Regions from separate parts of the Kitasatospora sp. NPDC101235 genome, predicted to be linked through region 2. Evidence: riboswitches for the same ligand, from Rfam matches in the RefSeq annotation. Region 2 holds a riboswitch; each other region holds the start of a gene.
The links. Region 2 has a riboswitch for thiamine pyrophosphate ahead of thiC (phosphomethylpyrimidine synthase ThiC). Riboswitches for the same ligand answer to the same signal wherever they lie in the genome.

Region 1: it holds a riboswitch for thiamine pyrophosphate, as region 2 does, so the genes downstream of both, thiO (glycine oxidase ThiO) here and thiC (phosphomethylpyrimidine synthase ThiC) in region 2, are expected to answer to the same signal.
Region 3: it holds a riboswitch for thiamine pyrophosphate, as region 2 does, so the genes downstream of both, ACIRRH_RS28925 (purine-cytosine permease family protein) here and thiC (phosphomethylpyrimidine synthase ThiC) in region 2, are expected to answer to the same signal.

The regions. Positions count from the first base shown of each region.
Region 1 is NZ_JBIWNZ010000001.1:507,509-514,533, reverse strand. It holds gene metF (methylenetetrahydrofolate reductase [NAD(P)H]) at 1-268, opposite strand, end outside; gene ACIRRH_RS02425 (polyprenyl synthetase family protein) at 466-1,596, shown strand; gene thiE (thiamine phosphate synthase) at 1,640-2,287, opposite strand; gene ACIRRH_RS02415 (Rv2175c family DNA-binding protein) at 2,287-2,652, opposite strand; gene ACIRRH_RS02410 (NAD(P)/FAD-dependent oxidoreductase) at 2,695-3,900, opposite strand; TPP riboswitch at 4,054-4,166, shown strand; gene thiO (glycine oxidase ThiO) at 4,170-5,345, shown strand; gene thiS (sulfur carrier protein ThiS) at 5,342-5,566, shown strand; gene ACIRRH_RS02395 (thiazole synthase) at 5,570-6,388, shown strand; gene pknB (Stk1 family PASTA domain-containing Ser/Thr kinase) at 6,606-7,025, shown strand, end outside.
Region 2 is NZ_JBIWNZ010000018.1:162,251-166,316, reverse strand. It holds gene ACIRRH_RS27570 (FitA-like ribbon-helix-helix domain-containing protein) at 1-219, opposite strand, end outside; gene thiC (phosphomethylpyrimidine synthase ThiC) at 345-2,159, opposite strand; TPP riboswitch at 2,154-2,288, opposite strand; gene ACIRRH_RS27560 (DUF5326 family protein) at 2,452-2,652, opposite strand; gene tenA (thiaminase II) at 2,924-3,595, opposite strand; gene ACIRRH_RS27550 (cupin domain-containing protein) at 3,636-3,953, opposite strand.
Region 3 is NZ_JBIWNZ010000020.1:94,862-101,886, forward strand. It holds gene ACIRRH_RS28900 (FAD-binding oxidoreductase) at 1-123, opposite strand, end outside; gene ACIRRH_RS28905 (MFS transporter) at 286-1,509, opposite strand; gene ACIRRH_RS28910 (MerR family transcriptional regulator) at 1,555-2,382, opposite strand; tRNA gene ACIRRH_RS28915 (tRNA-Ser) at 2,546-2,633, opposite strand; gene ACIRRH_RS28920 (S1C family serine protease) at 2,697-4,475, opposite strand; TPP riboswitch at 4,694-4,838, shown strand; gene ACIRRH_RS28925 (purine-cytosine permease family protein) at 4,831-6,219, shown strand; gene ACIRRH_RS28930 (glycerophosphodiester phosphodiesterase family protein) at 6,308-7,025, shown strand, end outside.

The DNA of each region.
Region 1 (7,025 bases), on a different contig from region 2:
GGGCGACCGGGGTCAGGGTGGTCTCGGTGGCGATCCGGCCGACCATGTTGACGGTGCGCTCGCGCGAGGAGCCGCCGGCACCGTACGTCATGCAGACGAAGTTGGGGTCGAGCGGTTCGAGCCGGCGGATGGCGTCCCAGAGCTTCTGCTCGCCGACCTCGCTGCGCGGCGGCATGAACTCGAAGGAGAAGGAGCGCTTGCCGGCCGCCAGGAGTTCGCGCACCGTCAGTGCGCGATCCGTTCTCGTGGAAGCGATACCGAGTGCCATGCTGGCAGGTTATCCGGCGTCCGAAGGGGCCGGACAGCCGAATTCCACCTATTGAGACAACTGATGGATGGCGTTCCGGTTCACCCCGGACCGGTTCCGCGACGCCTCCCCGCACACCCCGTCCCGGCCGATCGCACACCCGTTCCCCGTTGCACCGCTACGCTTGCTGCACCCCAGAGAACCAGCGGAGCCCCATCGTGACCTCGCCCAGCACCCGGCCGGCCAACCCCAGTGCGGCCAACCCCATTGACGTGGAGGACGTCCGCACCCGCGTCAACGCAGCGCTCGCCACGTTCATGGACGGCCAGTCCGTGCTGCTCGCCAAGATCTCGCCCCAGCTGGTCCCCGCCGCCGACGCACTGCGCGACTTCCTGCTGGACGGCGGCAAGCGGCTGCGCCCGGCCTTCTGCTACTGGGGCTGGCGCGGCGCCGGCGGCCCGGCCGGTGGCGCCGGCGGCGACGCGATCGCCAACGCGGCCGCCGCCCTGGAACTGCTCCAGGCGAGCGCCCTGGTGCACGACGACCTGATGGACCGCAGCGACACCCGCCGCGGCCTGCCCTCGGTCCACCGCCGCTTCGAGGCACTGCACCGCGACAGCGGCTGGCGCGGCGACCGCGAGCAGTACGGCGCCTCGGCCGCGGTGCTGCTCGGCGACCTGCTGCTGATCTGGTGCGACGAGCTGTTCCTGCGCTGCGGCCTGGAGCCGGCCGCCGTCCTGGCCGCCAAGCCGGTGTTCGACCTGATGCGCACCGAGGTCATGGTCGGCCAGTACCTGGACGTGCTGGAGCCGGTGGCCGGCGACTCGACGGACGAGGGCGCGCTGGAGCGGGCGCAGACCGTGCTGCACTACAAGTCCGCGAAGTACACCATCGAGCGGCCGCTCCAGGTGGGAGCGCTGCTGGCCGGCGCCGGGCCGGAGCTGGTCGAGGCGTACGGGGCGTTCGGGCTGCCGCTGGGCGAGGCCTTCCAGCTGCGCGACGACCTGCTCGGCGTCTTCGGGGATCCGGCCGTCACCGGCAAGCCGGCCGGGGACGACCTGCGCGAGGGCAAGCGCACCCTGCTGGTCGCGCACGCGATGCGTGGCCTGTCGGCCGCCGACGCCCGGTACCTGGACGAGCGGCTCGGCGCCCCGGACCTGGCGGCCCCGGAGGTCGCCGAACTGCGCGAGCTGGTCGCCCGCAGCGGCGCGCCCGAGCTGGTGGAGCGCCGGATCGAGGAGCTGATGCGGCAGTCGCTGGGGGCGCTGGAGGCGGCGCCGCTCGCCGACGAGCAGGCCCGTGCGGTGCTGCTGGCACTGGCCGAGGCCGCCACCGTCCGCAAGTACTGACGGACGGCGACGGCCTCGGGCCGGCCCTGCGGATCCGGGCCGGTCAGAGCGCGGCGCGCACCCTGCGGGACAGCTCGGCGGCGGCCGCCCGCGGGTCCGCCGCGGCGGTGACGGCCCGCACCACGACGATCCGGCGGGCACCCGCGGCCAGCACCTCGTCCAGGTTGCCGAGGTCGATCCCGCCGATCGCGAACCACGGCCGGTCGGTGGCCTGCTTCGCCGCGTACGAGACCAGGCCGAGGCCCGGGGCCGGGCGGCCCGGCTTGGTCGGGGTCGGCCAGACCGGGCCGGTGCAGAAGTAGTCCACCCCCGGCTCGGCGATCGCCGCGTCCACCTCGGACTCGGCGTGGCAGGAACGGCCGATCAGCACGTCCTCGCCGAGGATCGCCCGGGCGGCCGCCACCGGCAGGTCGTCCTGACCGAGGTGCAGCACGTCCGGCCGGGCCGCGTGGGCGACGTCGGCGCGGTCGTTGACGGCCAGCAGCTTGCCGTGCCGGCGACAGGCGTCGGCGAAGACCTCCAGGGCCTCCAGCTCCTGCCTGGCCTCCAGGCCCTTGTCCCGCAGCTGGACGACGTCCACCCCGCCCGCCAGCGCCGCGTCCAGGAACTCGGCGAGGTCACCCTGCTCGCGGCGGGCGTCGGTGCACAGGTACAGCCGGGCGTCGGCGAGCCTGGCGTGCAGGTCCGTCATCACAGCGCCATGGCCTGGGCGCGGCGCTTGACCTCGGTCGCCCGGTTCTCCCACAGCGCCTGCACCGGGCTGCCGGGCAGCGACTCGTCCTCCGTGAACATCCACTCGATGATCTCGTCGTCGGAGAAGCCGCTGTCCCGCAGCACGGTCAGCAGGCCGACCAGGTGCTTGACCGGGCCGGTCTCGTCGATGAAGGCGGCCGGGACCTGCAAGGACTTGTTGGGGCCACGGCGGACCGCGATCAGGTCGCCCTTCTTGACCATGTTGCGGACCTCGGTGACCAGCACACCCCACCGCTCGGAGATGTCGGGCAGGTACAGCCACTCGGGGACCAGGGCTTCAGTCTTGGCATCGATCTCACTCACGGCACCAGACTGCCACCTCGACGGCCCACCGTGCACACGGCCCTACGCCGTGGCCGCCTTCAGCGGCACCGCCGGGTCGGCCGCACGGGCCCGGTCCAGCGCGGTGCCGCGCTCGATCAGCCTCCGCCCCTGGGTGAGGTCGCGCGGCCGGTCCACGGTCAGCAGGGCGCTCGGCACGCCGTCGCGCAGCCAGAGCACCGACCAGTCGGCGTCCTGCGGGCCGCCGCGCCAGAGCAGCTCGTCGCCCTCGGCGTGCCGGCCGGCGTACTGGACCATCCGCCCGAACTGCTCGGACCAGAAGTACGGCACCGGGTCGTAGGCCGGCGCGTCCGCGCCCAGGACGGCGGCGGCCACCGCCTCGCCGGACTGCAGGGCGTGGTCCCAGTGCTGGACGGCCAGCCGGGCGCCGGCCCGGGCCGAGGGGTAGCTGACGCAGTCGCCGGCCGCGAAGACACCGGGCACCGAGGTGCGCAGCCGCCCGTCCACCACGACGGCACCGGCCGCGTCCAGCTCGATCCCGGAGCCGGCCAGCCAGCCGGTCGCGGGACGCGCCCCGATACCGACCACGACCTCGTCGGCGGGCAGGTGCGCGCCGTCCGCCAGCAGCACCGCGCCGGGCTCGACGGCGGCCACACCGACCCCGCAGCGCAGGTCGACCCCGGCCTCGGTGTACCAGGCGGCCATCGCCGAACCGATCTCCGTCGGCAGTGCGCCGGGCAGCGGCGCCGGGCCGGCCTCGACCACGGTCACCTCGCAGCCCGCCGCGCGGGCCGCGCCGGACACCTCGGCACCGATCCAGCCCGCGCCGACCAGCACCAGCCGCAGCCCGGGGCGCAGCAGCGCGCGCAGCGCCAGGGCGTCGTCCAGGGTGTGCAGCAGGTGCGCCCGCTCGGCGCCGGGCAGGGCACGCGGGACGGCGCCGGTGGCGACCACCAGCGAGCCGTACGGAAGGTCGCCGCCGTCGGTGTGCAGCACGCCGGGGGTGAGGCCGGTGGCCCGGCGGCCGGTGAACAGCTCGATGCCGAGCTGCCCGTAGTCGATGTCCAGGGTGGTGGAGTCGGCCTTGCCGAGCAGTACGTCCTTGGAGAGCGGCGGCCGGTCGTACGGCGCGTGCCGCTCCTCGCCGACCAGCACGATCCGCCCCTGCCAGCCTCCCTGCCGCAGCTTGAGGGCGGCCTGCGCCCCAGCCAGCCCGGCTCCGACGACGACCACCTGATCCGTTCCGCTCAGCTCTGCCACGCCCGTCACTGTACTCAGCGGCCGGCCGGCAGCTGCGGGCCGTCCGCCCTTCGTGCCGGCCCTCCGGCCGTGCGGAGCGCGGAGGCGGGCGCGGGTCGTCTCCGCCCTGGGGTCCACCCCGCGTACGGGCCTTCGGCCGGGCCGACCCCCGGCGTTAAGGTGGGGGCACCACACGGGAGCCCGGCGTACCGGGCTGAGAGGCGGGCTGGCACGGCCTGCGACCGTCCGAACCTGATCCGGGTCATACCGGCGAAGGGAGAAGAGCAGCTTTGTCACGCTTGCCATCAGGCACCCGCGCCGACGTGCTGGTGATCGGCGGGGGCATCATCGGCCTCGCCGTCGCCTGGCGCGCCGCCCAGCGCGGGCTGCGGAACGTGATCGTGGTCGACCCCTCCCCCGGTGGCGGCGCGGCCCGGGTCGCGGCCGGAATGCTCGCCCCGGTCACCGAGCTCCAGTACGGCGAGGAGCCGCTGCTGCGCCTCGGCATGGCCTCGAACGAGCGGTACGCGGCCTTCGCCGCCGAACTCACCGAGGCGAGCGGCGGCCTGGACACCGGCTACCGCCGGTGCGGCACGGTCGCCGTGGCACTGGACTCCGACGACCGCGAGGAACTGCGCGAGCTGCACGCCTTCCACCAGCGGCTCGGCCTGGACTCGACCTGGCTGACCGGCCGGGAGGCCCGCAGGCTGGAGCCGATGCTCGCCCCCGGCGTGCGCGGCGGCCTGCACGTGGCCGAGGACCACCAGGTGGACGGCCGCCGGCTGCTCAAGGCCCTGCTCCTCGCCTGCGAACGCGCCGGGGTCTCGATCCGTCCGGCCGAGGCCGTCGAGCTGCTGGTCGAGAACGGCCGCGCGACCGGCGCCCGGCTGAGCACCCACGAGACCGTGACCGGCGAGCAGGTCGTCCTCGCGGCCGGCCCGCACAGCCACCGGCTGCCCGGCCTGCCCGAGGGGGCGCTGCCCGCGATCCGCCCGGTGAAGGGGCAGGTGCTGCGCCTCCGCGTCCCGGACGCCTACCGGCCGTTCCTCTCCCGCAACGTCCGCGCCGTCGTCCGCGGCCGGCACCTGTACCTGGTGCCGCGTGAGAACGGCGAGCTGGTGGTCGGCGCGACCACCGAGGAACAGGGCTACGACACCACCGTCACCGCCGGTGGGGTGTACGAACTCCTGCGTGACGCCCATGAGTTGGTCCCGGGGATCACCGAACTCCCGCTGGTGGAGACCTCGGCCGGGCTGCGCCCCGGCTCGCCGGACAACGCCCCGCTGCTGGGCCCGACCTCGCTGCCCGGGCTGGTCGCCGCCACCGGCCACTACCGCAACGGCGTGCTGCTCACCCCGGTGACCGCCGACCTGGTCGCCGAGTACCTGGCCACCGGCGAAGTCCCGGATCTCGCAAGGCCGTTCACGCCCGTCCGATTCTCCCCCGACCACTCCACCACGAAGGCCTCCGCATGACCGAGACCGCCCTGAACGAGATCGCCCTGACCGTCAACGGCGAGCCCCGCCGGGTGCCCGCCACGACCACCCTCGCCGAGGTGGTGGCCTCTGTCAGTGCCGCCAACACCGGCGTCGCCGCCGCGCTCAACGAGGCCGTGGTGCCCCGCAGTTCGTGGTCCGAGACGCCGCTGAGCACCGGTGACCGGGTCGAGATCCTCACCGCCGTCCAGGGAGGCTGAGCCATGGCCGACGCCCGTCTTTCCGACGACAAGGACAGCCTCACCATTGCCGGGACGACCTTCTCCTCCCGGCTCATCATGGGCACCGGCGGCGCGCCCAGCCTGGAGGTCATGGAGCGTGCGCTGCTCGCCTCCGGCACCGAGCTGACCACGGTGGCCATGCGCCGGGTCGACGCTTCCACCCAGGGCTCCGTCCTGGACGTGCTGACCCGCAACGGCATCCGGGTGCTGCCCAACACGGCCGGCTGCTTCACCGCCGGCGAGGCCGTGCTGACCGCCCGGCTGGCCCGCGAGGCGCTCGGCACCGACTGGGTCAAGCTGGAGGTGATCGCCGACGAGCGCACCCTGCTGCCCGACCCGATCGAGCTGCTGGACGCCGCCGAGACGCTGGTCGACGACGGCTTCACCGTCCTGCCCTACACCAACGACGACCCGGTGCTGGCCCGCAAGCTGGAGGACGTCGGCTGCGCGGCCATCATGCCGCTGGGCTCGCCGATCGGTTCGGGCCTGGGCATCCGCAACCCGCACAACTTCCAGCTGATCGTGGAGGGCGCGGGCGTCCCGGTGATCCTGGACGCGGGCGCCGGCACCGCCTCCGACGTGGCGCTGGCGATGGAGCTGGGCTGCGCCGCGGTGATGCTCGCCTCCGCGGTGACCCGGGCTCAGGACCCGGTGCTGATGGCCGAGGCGATGCGGCACGCCGCCGAGGCGGGCCGGCTCGCGCACCGGGCCGGCCGCATCCCGCGCCGCTTCCACGCCGAGGCGTCCTCCGCGATGGCCGGCCGGGCCGACCTGGACACCCGGGAGCGGCCGGCGTTCTAGGGACATGACGGGTCACAAGCCGGGCACAGATGGCCCCGGAGGCAATGTCCTCCGGGGTCTTCCGGTCCACACCTCACCTAGACTCGCCCGAGTGGACGTGACTCCTCCCCCTCGCAAGCGAGAGGGCTTCTCACTCGGATCCGAAGACCCTCATGACGGCCAAGCCCCGACCGCTGCCCACAGGCAGGTCACCGACAGTATCCCAGCGGTGCACACATTGTCAGACCCCCTGATCGGTACCCTGCTCGACAACAGGTACCGGGTCGAGCAGCGCATCGCGACCGGCGGGATGTCCACCGTCTACAAGGGCATCGACACCCGTCTGGACCGGGTGCTCGCACTCAAGGTGATGCACCCCGCGCTGGCCGGCGACGAGGGCTTCACCGCCCGCTTCATCCGCGAGGCCAAGGCGGTCGCCAAGCTCACCCACCCCAACGTGGTCAACGTCTTCGACCAGGGCGCGGACGGCGGCCACGTCTTCCTCGCCATGGAGTACGTGCCCGGCCGCACCCTGCGCGACCTGCTGCGCGACCGCGGCGCGCTCTCCGTGCGGGCCGCGCTGGACGTGCTGGAGCCGGTGCTGGCCGCACTCGGCGCCGCCCACCGGGCCGGGCTGGTCCACCGCGACGTCAAGCCC
Region 2 (4,066 bases):
TCGCCCTTCATCGATGGCAGCGAGAACGTCGGCGGCGCTGACGTTGGCAGTGGCTTCCCGGTTCAGCCTTTCCATCATCTCCGCCATCGTGGGCCTGGAGGCCTCCCTGGCGATCAGGTCCTGCATGAACGCCTGCAGCGACTTGCCGGCCTGAGCTGCGCGGACCTTCAAGGTCTGGATCTGGTCGTCCGGGACGTCCCGGATCGTGAGGGCAGTCATGTCTGCATTCTAGCTCCACTATCTGCAAAATGCAGATAGTGGAGCATGTTCGGAGCGGGAACGACGAAGCGCCGCCCCGAGAAGCAAGAGCTCTCGGGGCGGCGCTCAGGTGTCAGGCTCCTGCGTCAGTCGGCGAGCGGGAGGTAGACCCGGTTGCCCTGAGCCGCGAACTCCTCGGACTTGGCCTGCATGCCGGCCAGCGCCTCGGCGTGGAACTCGGTGTTGACGGCGCTGGAACCGTCGCCGTGCTCGTCCCGAATCTTTTGACTGATCTTCATCGAGCAGAACTTCGGGCCGCACATCGAGCAGAAGTGCGCGGTCTTGGCGGGCTCGGCGGGGAGGGTCTCGTCGTGGAAGTCGCGGGCGGTCTCCGGGTCGAGGGCCAGGTTGAACTGGTCCTCCCAGCGGAACTCGAAGCGGGCGTCGGAGAGGGCGTCGTCCCAGGCCTGGGCACCGGGGTGGCCCTTGGCCAGGTCGGCGGCGTGGGCGGCGATCTTGTAGGTGATCACGCCGGTCTTGACGTCGTCCCGGTTGGGCAGGCCCAGGTGCTCCTTGGGGGTCACGTAGCAGAGCATCGCGGTGCCCCACCAGGCGATCATCGCGGCGCCGATGCCCGAGGTGATGTGGTCGTAGCCGGGGGCGACGTCCGTGGTCAGCGGGCCGAGGGTGTAGAACGGCGCCTCGTCGCAGATCTCCTTCTGGAGATCCATGTTCTCCCTGATCTTGTTCATCGGGACGTGGCCCGGGCCCTCGATCATCACCTGGACGTCGCGCTCGCGGGCGATCCGGCCGAGCTCGCCGAGGGTCTTCAGCTCGGCGAACTGCGCCTCGTCGTTGGCGTCCGCGATCGAGCCCGGGCGCAGGCCGTCACCGAGCGAGAAGGTGACGTCGTAGGAGGCGAGGATGTCGCAGAGCTCCTCGAAGTTGGTGTAGAGGAAGTTCTCCTGGTGGTGGGCCAGGCACCAGGCCGCCATGATCGAGCCGCCGCGCGAGACGATGCCGGTCTTGCGGCGGGCGGTGAGCGGGACGTAGCGCAGCAGCACGCCGGCGTGGACGGTCATGTAGTCGACGCCCTGCTCGCACTGCTCGATGATCGTGTCCCGGTAGACCTCCCAGCTCAGCTCCTCGGCCTTGCCGTCCACCTTCTCCAGCGCCTGGTAGAGCGGCACGGTGCCGATCGGCACCGGGGAGTTGCGCAGGATCCACTCGCGGGTGGTGTGGATGTTGCGGCCGGTGGAGAGGTCCATGACGGTGTCGGCGCCCCAGCGGGTGGCCCAGGTCATCTTCTCCACCTCCTCCTCGATCGAGGAGGTGACGGCCGAGTTGCCGATGTTGGCGTTGATCTTCACCAGGAAGTTGGTGCCGATGACGGCCGGCTCCACCTCCGGGTGGTTCACGTTGACCGGGATGACGGCCCGGCCGCGGGCCACCTCGGCGCGCACGAACTCGGGTGCGAGGCCCTCGCGCAGCGCCACGAACTCCATCTCCGGCGTCACCACGCCCCGCTTGGCGTAGGCGAGTTGGGTGACGGCGCCACCGGCGCGGCCGCGCAGCGGGCGACGCGGGCGGCCGGGGAAGACGGCGTCCAGGTTGCGCAGGTCCCCGCCGCGCGGCGAGGTGTGCTTGATCCCGTCGTCCTCGGGACGCGGCTCGCGGCCGTCGTACTCCTCGACGTCGCCGCGCTGGCGGATCCAGGCGTCCCGCAGCGCGGGCAGGCCACGTCGCACGTCGGGCTCGTAGGACGGGTCGGTGTACGGGCCGGAGGTGTCGTACAGCGGGACGGACCTGCCGTTGGTGAGCTGCACCTCGCGGTACGGAACGCGCAGGTCGGGGCGCGATCCCTCGCGGTGGGCCTTGCGCCAGGCCGGGGTCGGGTAGCCGGTGCGCTCGCTGCTGGGGGCGCCCTGGGCAGACTGCGGCTGTGCTTCGAACGTGGTCATCTGACCTCTACTCCCTACGCCGGCATTACCCGGTCAGGTTCCTGCGGTCGACGCAGCCGTCGGTCCGTCCGTCGACGTCCCGGTCAGCGTCCTCTCAGCCCGGTGCTCCGAGCTCCCGCGTCGCAGGCGGTGTTGCCTGCACACGACGCCCAACACCGTAGCGAGCGGATCGCCGCAGGTCCAGAGCACGTCACGGCCCGCCCGGCCGGCCGGCACCCCGCGGGGAACGCCCGAGGCCCGGCTCCCCCCTCGCGGGGGACCGGGCCTCAGGGCGGCGTTACGGGGTGTCCGGTCAGCTCTTGGCGGCCTTCTTCACCAGGACCACCACGGCGGCCGCGATGCCGACCACCACCAGCAGCTTGATCACGATCGAGAGCAGTGCGCCGACAACGCCGAACACGAACGCGACGATGTTCCAGGCCAGCACCAGGACCAGCACCGGGATGACGATGTTGCGCACCCAGGAGGGCAGCGACTTCCAGAGCTCAGCCATGTCGGTTCCTCTTCTCCCCTCGGGTCGGCCGCCGTCCGGTGCCGCATCCCGCTTGCTTTCGGTACTTCGATCGTACGGTGACGTGAGTGCCGGAACGAGGCCCAACGGCCCGGAGAGAACCCCGAGATCACCCCGACTCCGACCCCCCGTGTGACCCCCGAGAAGCCGACGCCGCCGCCGACCCGGCCGGCTCCTGCGCCACGGGCCGACCCGCCACCGCCCGCCCGTCGTCCGGGCCCTGCCGGGGGACGGGCAGGCGCGCCCGCACGGCTCAGACCGGCCAGCGCTCACCGCGCCAGGCGGCGTCCCAGAACATCCACTCGTAGCGCGAGGTGGTCACGAAGTGTTCGACCACCTTGCGGCGTTCGGCCGCGGACAGCTCCTCGCCGAGCCGGTCGGTGAGCGCCAGCACCCGGCGGACCACCGACTGGAAGGCCTCGTCGCCGTAGGTGGCGATCCACTTGGCGTACAGCGGGTCGGGCGAGCCCTGGGCGAGCAGCGCCTCGCCGACCCGCGCGTAGATCCAGTAGCAGGGCAGCACCGCGCCGACCGCCTCGGCGAAGGAGCCGCCGTAGACGGTGGCCAGCAGGTAGCTGGTGTAGGCCCGGGTGGTGGGCAGCACCGGCTCGGCGGCGGCCTCCTCGGCGCTGCCGCCGAAGGCGGTCAGGAACTCGGCGTGCATGCCCTGCTCGGCGGCCAGCGCGCCGACCGCGTCGTCGGCGAAGGCCCGGACGTCCTCCTCGCCGGGTGCCTTGGCCGCGCAGACGGCGAGCGCGCGGGCGTAGTCGCGCAGGTAGTGCGAGTCCTGGACGACGAAGTGGCGGAAGGCCTCGCGCGGCAGGGTGCCGTCGGTAAGCCCGGCCAGGAAGGGGTGGGCGAGGATCTCGGCGTACACCGGCTCGATGGCCGCCCAGAGTTCTTCGGTCAGCGTCTTGGTGCTCATGACGCCGACCCTATGACGCCGACCCCGACCGCCGGGGTGCTCAGTCCTCCGGAGGGGAAAACACCACCAGCACCCGCAGCTCCTCGGTGATGTGGTGGAACCGGTGCGGGGTGCCGGCCGGCACGTACACCACGGTGCCCCGCCCGACCGTCGCGGTCTCGGCGCCGACGGTCAGCTCGGCCCGGCCGCTGATCACCTGGTAGATCTCGTCCTGGTCGTGCGCGGTCTGGGCGTCGGTGTCGCCGGGGGCGAGCGCGTACAGCCCGGCGGACATCCGCGGTTCGCGCAGGAACCGCAGGTACGCACCGTCGTTGGCCGCCCGTTCGGCGTCCAGTTCGTCCAGCCGGAAGAGCTTCACCGCGCCGTGCTCCCTCGTCCTCGGGCCCGTCCGTCCGCCTCCGCGCCCTGGCGCATTCAACACCACCCCGCCGCATGGTGGTTCCGCCGGGACCGGGGTTGCTGCCAGGCTTG
Region 3 (7,025 bases), on a different contig from region 2:
GGCGGGCTGCCCGGCCGCGCAGAAGCCCGCCATGTCGTGGCGGTACGCGGCGGTCACGTCCGGGTCCACCACGAGGGCCCCGTCCGGGAGGCCCCGTGCCAGTCGGTCCGTCAGATCACTCATCGCCGCCTCCACTCGCCGCCCGCCCGCCCCCACCTCCGCACTCTGCCCGGACGGCAGGGGCCGGGCAAGTGGGCCGCGAAGCGGACGGGTGGGGAGGAGCACCGCGAAGCCTCCGGACGTGGGCGACGCCCGGGGTGCCGACCGGAAAGACGGCCGCGTGGCTCAGGCCCGGCGGAGGGTCGGGGTGGCCAGGGCGGTGAGGCCGGCGGCAGCCGTGGCGAGCGCGCAGAGGAGGGTCGGCAGGGCGGCACCCATCGCGTCCGAGAGCAGGCCCAGCAGGACGTTCGAGAGCACCAGGGCCAGGCTCTGCACGAGCGTCAACAGGGCCTGGACGCGCGAGAGATGGGTCTGCGGCGCGCCGGTCAGCACCAGCGGGCCGAGGTGGCAGGCGAAGAGCCCCGAGCCGAGACCCGCCACCGTACTGCCGGCCACCGCCGCCGCCGGTCCCGCGGCCGCCGCCAGCAGCGCGATCCCCGCCGACGCCGCACAGAGCCCGGCCGCCGCCCCCACCCCGGCCCGGGGAAGCGCGCCCCGCCGGGCGACCAGGCCGGCCACCGCCAGTACCCCGGCCGCCTGCCCGGCGCTCACCAGTCCCGCCGTTCCGGCCGCCCAGCCGTGCGCCCGGGCGAGCAGCGGGCCGAGCAGTGACACCACCGGCAGCAGTGCCCCGGCCGCCACGCCGGTGAGCAGCAGCGCGGCCCGCAGCAGCGGGTCCGCCAGGGCGAGCCGGACGCCGGACGCCGCGTCGCGCAGCAGGCCGGCCCGTGGACCGGACGGCCCGTCCGCCCGGGGGCGCACCCGCCGCAGGACCAGCAGGACGACCCCGAAGCTCGCCGCGTCCGCCAGCGCCACGCCGGACAGTCCGCCGCCCGCGACCAGCAGGCCGCCCAGCGGCGCCCCGAGCAGGACGGCGGTCTGCCCGCCGGCCTGCCGCAGGGCGAGTGCCCGGGGCAGCCGGTCGGCGGGTACCAGCCGGCGCGGCATCGAACCGCTCGCCGGGAGGTGGAAGGCGTCCACCGTCCCGATCACGGCGGCCGCCGCGACCAGCAGCCACAGCGGCGTCCCCCGGTCTGCCGCCACCAGCGCCAACGCGACGGTCGCGGCCAGCATCACCGTGTCCCCGACGATCATCACCCGACGGGCGCCGAACCGGTCCGCGACCGCACCGCCCAGCAGGACCAGCGCGGTGCGCGGCACCGTGATCGCCGTCAGGACCAGTCCGGCCGCTCCACCACCGTGCGCGGACGCGGCCCAGCCGAGGCCGAAGTACAGCGCGGCGTCGCCCAGCAGTCCGGCCTGGACACCGGCCAGCCAGAGCAGGTACGTCCGGGGCAGCGCAGCCCGCGGCGACGGGCCGGAGCCGCTGGTGGTGGAGGCGGTGGTCATGCCGGGCGACGCTAGGGCCCTCGACCTGGTCGAGGGCAACCACCGCTACCGGCGGACCACCGGCTCCTGGAGCTCGGTGACCCATCCGGCCCGGTCCTCCGGGCACTCCAGGTACAGCTCCCGGGCGTAGCCAGCCGAGCGGTAGCCGTTCCCCTCGATGAAGCGGGCCAGTTCCTGGACCGTGCCCAGCACCTCGTCCATCGGACCGCGGTGCACGATCGTCGCCGCCTCCTCGATCGGCGGCAGGTCGAGCACCTCGAAGTCGTGCGCGTCCGGCCGCACCGACGGGCCGACCGGGACGGCGACCAGGACCAGCACCGAGCCGTTGCCCTCCGGCGCGTCCTGGTAGCGGGCGACGGACGGGCCGGTCGCCTCGATCCCGGCCTCGGCCAGCCGCCGGCACAGCTCGGCGAACAGCGGCCCGATCACCGGTCCGATGTCCTCCGGCTCGTAACTCGCGGCCACACCGGCCAGTTGGGCCACCCGGACGGCCGGCACCGACTTCACCACAACATCGTGCGTGGACATGGTCCCCTCACTCTCGATCGTCCGGAGCCTCGCCTCCACCCGGGTCAGCCGCAGCTCGTCGGCCGCGATCGCCTCGGCGAGCTGGGCCCGCCGCAGCCGCAGCATCCCGCGCAGTTCGGCCGCGTCCACCTGCTCGTCCAGGACGGCGCGCACCTGCTGCAGCGTGAAGCCGAGCTCCTTGAGCGCGATCACCCGGTTGAGCCGGGCGAGTTGGGACGCCTCGTAGAAGCGGTACCCGCTGACCGGGTCCACGCGAGCGGGCCGCAGCAGCCCGATCGCGTCGTAGTGGCGCAGCATCCGCACCGACACCCGGCCGTGGCTGGCGAAGTCTCCGATGTTCAACATGATGCGACCACTCCATCCCCTGCCACCGTGTCAGGGTCAACCCGGCCGCCCGCATCCGTTTCCCGGCCGCTCCACAGCCGGCGACCGCGGCCACCGGGGAAACACCGAGGGCGGGTGCCGAGTGGTCTCGGCACCCGCCCTGAGCAGGTGGTTCTCCTACCGGCGGAGAGCGTGGGATTCGAACCCACGGTACGGGGTCACCGCACGACAGTTTTCAAGACTGTTCCCTTAGGCCGCTCGGGCAGCTCTCCAGGCGGAGGTCAGCCTAACGGGTCCGGCGGGGTTCGGCGCACACCTTTCGGCGCGGGCGGGGGTCACTGGTCGCCCTCGCGCTGGCCGAGGGTGACCTTGGTGTTGAAGGTCTGGCCGTTGCGGGTGTACTCGACGTCGACGGTCTCGCCGGGCTTGTGCGTCCAGATCCGGCTGACCAGGGCGGGGCCGTTCTCGATCGGGACGCCGCCGAGCTTGGTGATGACGTCGCCCGGCTTGAGGCCGGCCTTGTCGGCCGCGCCGCCGGGGGTGACGGCGGGCTGGCCCTGGATGTCCTTGGTCTGGATCTGCGCGCCGTCGCCCTTGTAGTCGTCGTTGCGCAGCACGTCGAGCTTGGCGTAGACCGGCTTGCCGGTCTTGATCAGGGTGTCCGCGACCCACTTGGCCTGGTTGATCGGGATGGCGAAGCCCAGGCCGATGCTGCCGGCCCGGCCGTTGGCGGAAGCGTTGGACTGGATCGCCGAGTTGATGCCGATCACCGCGCCGCCGGAGTCGAGCAGCGGGCCGCCGGAGTTGCCGGGGTTGATCGAGGCGTCGGTCTGGAGGGCGTTCATGTACGAGGCCTGCGAGCCGGTCTCGTCGCCGGAGGCCACCGGGCGGTCCTTGGCGCTGATGATGCCGCTGGTGACGGTGGACTCCAGGCCGTACGGCGCGCCGATCGCGATGGTGGCGTCGCCGACGTTGACCTTGTCGGAGTCGGCCAGCGGCAGCGGGGCCAGCTTGCTCTTGGGCGGGTTGTCGATCTTGACCACGGCGACGTCGTAACCCTCGGCGTGGCCCAGCACCGAGGCGCTGTACGAGGTGCCGTCGGCGAACTTGACGGTCAGTTTGCCGCCGTTGAGGGTCGGCGCCACCACGTGGTTGTTGGTGAGGATGTGGCCCTCGGTGTCGAAGACGAAGCCGGTGCCGGTGCCCGACTCGCCGTTGCCCTGCGCCTTGATGGTGACGACGCTGGGCAGCGCCTTCTGCGCGATGGCGGCGATCGAGCCGGGGGCGGCCTCGTTCTTCTGGGTGTCGCTGGCCTGGACGGTGGTGCTGCGGTGGTCGTTCGGGGAGCTGCTGCTGTCGGCGCGGTTGGCGACGGTCACGCCGAGCGTGCCGCCGGCCACACCGGCGACCAGCGCGACGGCCGCGATCAGGGCGACCAGGCCGCCGCGCTTCTTGCGCGCGCCGGGGCCGGCCGGACCGCCGGGGTAGTCCGCCGGGTAGCCGAGCGGGCCCGCCGGGCCACCGGGGTGGCCCGCGCCGCCGGAGGTGGAGTCGTGGGTGGGGCCCCAGCCACCGAGCGGCTGGCCGGCCCCGAAGGGGTGGTGGCCGTGCGCGGCGGGGGCGGCGGGAACGGCCGGAGCGGCGCCGTACCCCTCGTGCGCGCCGACGGCGGGGACCCCGTGGGTCGGGGTGGCGTACGGGTTGCCGACCGGCGGCAGGGCCGGGGCCTGCGGGGCGGGCGGCAGGACGGGCGGCGGCGCGTCGATGTAGCCGGTGGCCGGGTCGACGGCAGGCTCCTCGGCGGCGGGCGCGGCAGGCGCCACGGGCGGCACGGGGGCCACGGGGGCGGCGGGGGCCTCCGGTGCGGGCACCTTGGTGAAGGCGACGGTCGGCTTGTGCCCGCCCTCGGCCGAAGGCGCGTCGACCGGGCCCTGCCCGGACTCGACGGCACCGGCCTCGACGGCACCCGCCTCCGGCTCGGGCACCCGCCGGAAGGCCATGGTCGGCTGGTGCCCGCCCTGAGCGGGGCCCTCGGAAGCGGACTCGGCCGCTCCCCGGCCGGCGGGCTGCTCCCCCTGCGGCCCGGTGGGCCCAACCTCGCGCTCGGTGCTCACGGACGACCTCCATAGCTGGCAGAACCAAGGACCATAGTTTTTCGCACTGTCGATTCGATTGCCGTAAGGACCCCTCTGAAGAACTCATAAGAATCCTTAGCCGGCACCGACGCCGGTACCGGCGGCCGAGGCTCCCCTCCCCCGCCGGACGTCCCGCGATGGACCGCGACTCCCTCGGCCTTGGGCGTTCGCCCCCGTGCCGGTTAGCCTGTCGCTCCAAACTGACACGCGGGAGCTTGGACCCACCAGGCTGAGAGTGCGCATGTCGACCGTACGCCACACGAGTGGCGGACGTTCGAGGGGGCGCTGACCGCCGGAACCTGTCCGGGTAATGCCGGCGTAGGGAGTATCGGCCATGCCGCCTGCTTCGCCATCCTCTTCTTCGGGCGCGAACGCCACCTCTTCGAGTGCGACCGCCGTCCTGGAGCGCCCCGAGGCCCCCCTGGTCCTGGACACCGAGCCGCCGCGCACGCTGCGCTTCCGGGACCACTTCGCGCTCTGGATGAACCTGGGCGTCAGCCTGATCGGCTTCTCCACCGCCGCCACCGTGCTCGGCGCCCCCGGCAGTGAGCTGTCGCTGGCCGCCGCGGTGACCGCGATCGCGATCGGTACGGCGGTCGGCACCGCGATGCTCGGCGTGGCCGCACTGATCGGCGCCCGCACCGGCGCCCCCGCGATGGCGAACCTGCGCGGGCTGTTCGGCACCCGGCTGTCCTACCTGCCGACGGTGCTGAACATCGTGCAGTGCGTCGGCTGGGGCGTGTTCGAGCTGCTGACCATCTCGGCGGGCGCGCAGACCGTCGCGCACACCGCCGGCTACCGCTGGCTGTTCGTCCTGCTCGCCGGCGCGCTGACCACCGCGCTGACCATCTGGCCGCTGGGCTCGATCGCGGTGCTGCGCCGCTTCGTGGCCGGGGCGGTCGCGGTGGCGATGGTGTACTTCACCGTCCAGCTGGGCCGCCAGGGCGTGCCGGACCCGGGCGCGGGCAACTGGCACGGCTTCCTGGGCGCCACCGACGCGATGATCGCGGTGTCGGTCTCCTTCGTCCCGCTGGCCGCCGACTACACCCGGCACTCGCGTACCCCGCGCTCGGCGTTCTGGGGCAGCTTCTCCGGCTACACGATCGCCCAGGTCTGGTGCTACGTGCTCGGCCTGATGGCGCTGCTGCAGTCGGACGGCGACCCGAACCGGATCTTCGACTCCTTCCTCGGGGTCTGGGCGGGCTGGCTGTTCCTGCTGGTGCTGGTGCTGCGCGAGACCGACCAGTCCTTCGCCAACGTGTACTCGACCGCGATGTCGGTGCAGAACCTGCTGCCGAAGGTGGACCGCCGGGTGCTCTCCGGCGCGATCGGCGCACTGACCACCGTGCTGGCGCTGCAGATCGACGAGTTCACCGACACCTACTACGGCTTCCTCGGCCTGATCGGCTCGGTGTTCGTGCCGCTGCTGGCGGTGCTCGCGGTGGACTACTTCCTCGGCGCCGGCCGGCGCGGCTGGGACCTCTCCGCCGACGCGCCGTCCCGCTGGCTGATGCTGCTGCCGTGGGCGCTGGGCTTCGCGGTCTACCAGTTCATCGCGCCGACCAAGGTGGCCGACTGGTGGACGGACTTCTGGACCTCCGCCCAGGAGGCGCTGCACTTCACCCCGCAGGAGTGGACCTCCGCCTCGCTGTTCGCCTTCCTGGTGCCCGCCCTGGCCACCTGGGCGCTCACCCCGCTCAGCCGCCGCGCCAACCGCCGCTGAGGAGACCGGGCAAGCGCAGGCGCAGACGGCCCCACGGGTTGGGGCCGTCTTTGTCCGCGCTTCACCTCCGCCGCCTATCGTTGGCCCTGTGACCAGCCCAGACCTGTCCTCGACGACGGCGCGCACCGTGCCCCCCGTCCAGGTGATCGCCCACCGCGGTTCCTCCCACGCCCTGCCCGAGCACACCCTCGCGGCCTACCGGCGCGCGCTCGACGAGGGCGCGGACGCGCTGGAGTGCGACGTCCGGGTCACCGCCGACGGCGCGCTGGTCTGCGTGCACGACCGCCGGATCGGCCGGGTCTCCAACGGCCGCGGCACCGTCTCGGCCATGACCCTCACCGAGCTGGAGGCGTACGACTTCGGCGCCTGGAAGACCGGCCGCCCCAGCACCGACCCGGAGCTGCGCGGGGTGCTGCGGCTGGAGCGGCTGCTGGAGCTGGTGGTGGAGTGCGGCCGCCCGGTGGACCTGGCGATCGAGACCAAGCACCCGGTGCGCTTCCGGGGCCGGGTGGAGGCCGAACTGCTGCGGACGCTGGAGCGGTTCAGGATCGGCGCGACCCGGGACGGCGACCGCCCGTCCGCCCGGATCATGAGCTTCTCCTCGGTCGCGCTGAACCGGGTGGCCGCCGCCGCGCCGGAGTACCGTCAGGTCTTCCTGTTCGAGCGGACCCTGCCGCTGATCGGCCGCCTGCGCGCCGGCTCGCCGCTGCCGGGCGGGGCGCGGATCGCGGGCCCGGGCATCGAGCTGGTGCGGGCCCGCCCGCAGCTGGTGACCCGGCTGCGCGAGCTGGGGCACGAGGTGCACG